One region of the Tissierella sp. genome, then DNA from elsewhere that is predicted to be linked to it. Evidence: a T-box and tRNA genes for the amino acid it is inferred to sense, from the RefSeq annotation. Region 1 holds a T-box; the other holds one or more tRNA genes.

Region 1 (2,212 bases):
GGAAATTTCAAAGCTAATTAGTGGAAAAACTAAAGTAGACATAGTTCTAGTACCACTAGTTACAATTATTGCAGGAGGCTATGTAGGCCAATATATTGCACCATATATGACTGTTGTAATGAATTTCTTTGGTAATATAATAAATACAGCAACAGTAATGCATCCAATACCTATGGGAATAATAGTATCTGTAGTTATGGGGATAGTATTGACCCTTCCAATAAGTTCTGCAGCTTTGGCAATATCCCTTGGCTTATCAGGTCTTGCAGCAGGTGCAAGTACTGTTGGATGTGCAGCAAATATGATTGGATTTGCAGTAGCTTCTTATAGAGAGAATGGATTTGGTGGACTTATTGCACAAGGATTAGGCACATCTATGCTTCAGGTTGGAAATATAGTAAAAAATCCTTTGATTTGGATGCCAGCCATAGTTTCTTCTGCTATATTAGGTCCTATATCTACCTTTGTACTGAAAATGGAAGGCACCAAGATTGGAGCTGGAATGGGAACCAGTGGATTAGTAGGTCAATTTGCTACAATAGATGCTATGGGAGCTACACCTAAGACTTTTATTCTGATACTTATGATGCATTTCGTATTACCTGCAATTCTATCTCTTGGAGTATCAGAATGGATGAGGAATAAAGGATTTATTAAATCGGGAGATATGAAATTATAAATTTTTTAAAAAAATCGAAAGTTAATGTTTTAACATACTATTGGGGGGTATATAAGGAATAGGAGACAAACCTCCTCATACAAAAGATAAATAATTTAATGTACAGAAGATGAAAGTATCCATTGGAAAGCTTAAAATTTTAGGTTTTTTAATGGATATTTCATTTTATCCTTGACAAGTAATGTTAATATGCTATAATATCTTTAATTAAATATTAGCAAAGAAGGGAAACAGTAAATATCTAGCTTTTTTAGAGAGTCAATGGCTGGTGAAAATTGACAAAGTGAAATATTGAATCCATCCCAGAGCTAATGAACTTCGAGTGAGCCTTTTGGCTAACTAGGGTGGCAACGCGGGAGTAACTCTCGTCCCTACTATTATGGGACGAGAGTTTAATTATTTTTAAGGAGGTATAAATATGTTAGATATTAAGAGAATTAGATCAAACCCAGATGAAATCATAAAAGCTTTAGAAAAAAGGAAAGGAAGCTTCCCTATTGAAAGAGTACTTGAAATAGATGAGAAGAGAAGAGCAATCCTTACAGAAGTAGAGCAGATGAAAGCAAGACAAAACTCCGTATCAAAGGAAGTTCCAAAGCTAAAGAAAGAAGGTAAAGATGCTTCCCATATATTTTTGGAGATGAAAACTTTATCAGATAAGGTAAAGGAACTAGATGTAGAGGTAAAAGAATTGGATGAAGAACTAAAGAGAACATTGCTTGAGATTCCCAATACTCCAAATGAAGATGTAGTAGTAGGTAAGGATGATACAGACAATATTGAAATAAGAAAGTTTGAAGAAGCAAGGAACTTTGAATTTGAACCTAAGGCTCATTGGGATATAGGTACAGATTTGAATATTTTAGATTTCGAAGCTGCTACAAAGATAACAGGAGCAAGATTTACCGTATTTAGAGGCCTCGGTGCAAGGCTTGAAAGAGCCATTACTCAATTTATGTTAAATTTACACACTGAGGAACATGGTTATACAGAAATGGCTACTCCATTTATGGTAAACAGAGATAGTATGATTGGTACAGGACAACTACCAAAATTTGAGGATGATATGTTTTATTTACCGAGCAAAGACTATTTTCTTATACCAACTGCAGAAGTTCCACTAACAAACCTATTAAGGGATGATATATTAAATGAGGCGGATTTACCAATATATTATACGGCTTATACACCATGCTTTAGACAAGAAGCCGGTTCAGCAGGTAGAGATACGAGAGGTCTCATAAGGAATCATCAATTTGATAAGGTGGAACTGGTGAAATTTGTACATCCAGATAATTCATATGATGAATTAGAAAAACTAACTTTAAATGCTGAGGAAGTACTTAAAAGACTAAGATTGCCTTATAGAGTAGTTGCACTTTGTAGTGGGGATTTAGGTTTTTCATCAGCAAAGACCTATGATATAGAGGTTTGGATGCCATCTTATGGTAGATATGTGGAAATTTCAAGCTGTAGTAATTTTGAGGATTTCCAAGCAAGAAGAGCCAATATCAGATTCAGAAGAGAGGCTAC
Region 2 (2,212 bases), on a different contig from region 1:
AATCGTAATTGCTTTTCAATATCCCGTATTGATTTCTAAGATATCCGTTTTCATATTTAGGGAATTCTTTAAATTGATGAGCTATAGGTTTTAATGCGTCAATGCTTGAAACACCTTCAAGCCCACTTCTACCAATAACACTTTTAGCGGTATTAGTATTTATTCCTTCCCATTTACATATATCAAAGTAGTTATAGTAGTTTTTAGGCATCTTTTTATAAATTTTCTTATTTTCCACTTCTATCAACTCCATTAAAATTCCCAAGGTTGGGAATGCATCTAGGCAACATACAGAAATATTTTATTCCTGTAAATGTACTCCACTTACAACCTTCACATTTATGACTTTTGCGTTGTTCTTCTTTGATTTTATAAATGCATTTATTATATTTCTCATATTTACAATCAACTTTTACTCCATCATAATTATCATGTAGTAAAGCAAAATTACATTCACAAGTATTACATTTCATTTTTTCACACCCTTTTGAGGATTAAAGTATTGTTGTTTATTTTTATCTTTATCAATTTTGTTTTTTACTTTTGCGATGTATTTTTCATCAAGAGATATTCTTAAGACTGTCCCTCTGAGATATGGGCTATCTGGCACCACTTGTCTTTTCATTAGCTTTAACAGATTCTTGCAGCTATTAAGATACCTTACATGCCCATGATTTTCATATTTTCCTTTGGTATTTATAATTATATGACCTTTCCTATGGTCATCTTCAATTACAATGTATTCATTAAACCTATACACAAGCTTTCCCATGGAATCAGCTCCAGTATTTGATATGTAGGAGATAGCTAAAAGGGGTTAAGGCTATCTCAATTCTATTTAGCTGCAGAATATTATTTAACTTGGTAGTCTGCATTACCAACTATGGAGGAAGGTAAGAGATTTGAACTCTTGAGGGTTTTATCCCTGCTTGTTTAGCAAACAAGTACCATAAACCTAACTCGGCCAACCTTCCGTATTTATTTACTTTTGCCTTTTTTTATATATTTGGATGAAATAAAATAACCTTCATCAGTATAATAGAGAAGGTCATGTTCTTTCATGAGATTTATCATTTTATTAAGTTTAGGTTTGCTACATCCATATATTTCTAACAAGTCCTTGTATTGAATAGGTTTCTTGCTTCTCTTGTGAATCAATCTACCAGTATGCCATTCGATAAATTCTCCTAAACAAACAACATATCCGATTAATTCCTCGATATTTTTAACACCTGATTTCTTTAACTCTTTAATTTCATCCACCATAAGCATTAGATAAGGTTTTTTTCCGCCAGTGCTTTTTGGTTTTTTATCTTCAAGAGTAGGGGTTTCGCCGATTTTTCTCCAATGAGCATCAAACAACATTCCATCATAGGCTCCACCAATGATTTTGTAAATAATTCTTTCATAGCCATTAGGAGTTTTTTCCCTTGATACAACAAAGGTTCCTTGAAATGCATTTGTTTCTCTATCTATGAATTTAGAAATTTCTTTATCCAATTTAATCGCCCCATTCATGGGGTATTCTAGGTAAAAAGTTTTTACCTTACCAAATTCCCTTCAATTGTTGTAAAATCAATGCGTATATGGATTTCATAATGTTCGTGCTTTAAGTAATAAGTTTCTGGAATTTAAAAACACCCCTTTTTCAAGAGATGTTTTCAAAAGACTTTTAAATTTTTATATAACTCTACATAATAATTATAGCATAGCCTCCCATATAAGATGTGATTAAAATCATATAGAAATCGTATAAGAAGTGTATAGGAAATGCATAGAAAATGAATAAGTAAACGGATAGTTAGTACATCACTTTTAGAAATTAAGTCATAGCGAAAATATATCAAAATTATTTTAAATAAGTATTCACATAAAATTATGAGGAGTTAACTATTATAAAAATGGTGTTTTTATGATTTTTTTATTAATTTTTGCCCAGTTTTGGCCTTATAGAAATGGGATATTTTTTCGAGGGGTAACTCTCCCGCCCCAGCTGACCAGTCCCCCCCCAGGTGCCTTAAAAAAATATGCTAAATATGGCAGATACAGTGAGCAAAATGGATAAGAAAGGTATAAATATGCGGTCTATAAGCATTGGAAACAGTGGGGTGTGTGATATAATACCGAAATTGTATAGTTTCGGTATTATATTTGATTAAAATAAGGCTATTTTGAGTGGAAAAAAGGTGATTGATAGATACAAATGGCAAAA

Evidence for each region. A T-box is a leader RNA that pairs with one kind of tRNA and senses whether it is charged. The one in region 1 lies ahead of serS (serine--tRNA ligase), so its partner is inferred to be a tRNA-Ser.
Region 2: it encodes a tRNA-Ser, which carries the amino acid that the T-box ahead of serS (serine--tRNA ligase) is inferred to sense. The anticodon was not compared.

Annotation. Positions count from the first base shown of each region.
Region 1 covers NZ_JAVKTS010000005.1:43,470-45,681, forward strand. The annotation lists gene RIN63_RS12305 (PTS sugar transporter subunit IIC) at 1-679, shown strand, start outside; T-box leader at 891-1,055, shown strand; gene serS (serine--tRNA ligase) at 1,098-2,212, shown strand, end outside.
Region 2 covers NZ_JAVKTS010000002.1:396,081-398,292, forward strand. The annotation lists gene RIN63_RS05805 (hypothetical protein) at 1-238, opposite strand, end outside; gene RIN63_RS05810 (hypothetical protein) at 228-473, opposite strand; gene RIN63_RS05815 (hypothetical protein) at 470-772, opposite strand; tRNA gene RIN63_RS05820 (tRNA-Ser) at 885-974, opposite strand; gene RIN63_RS05825 (hypothetical protein) at 979-1,500, opposite strand.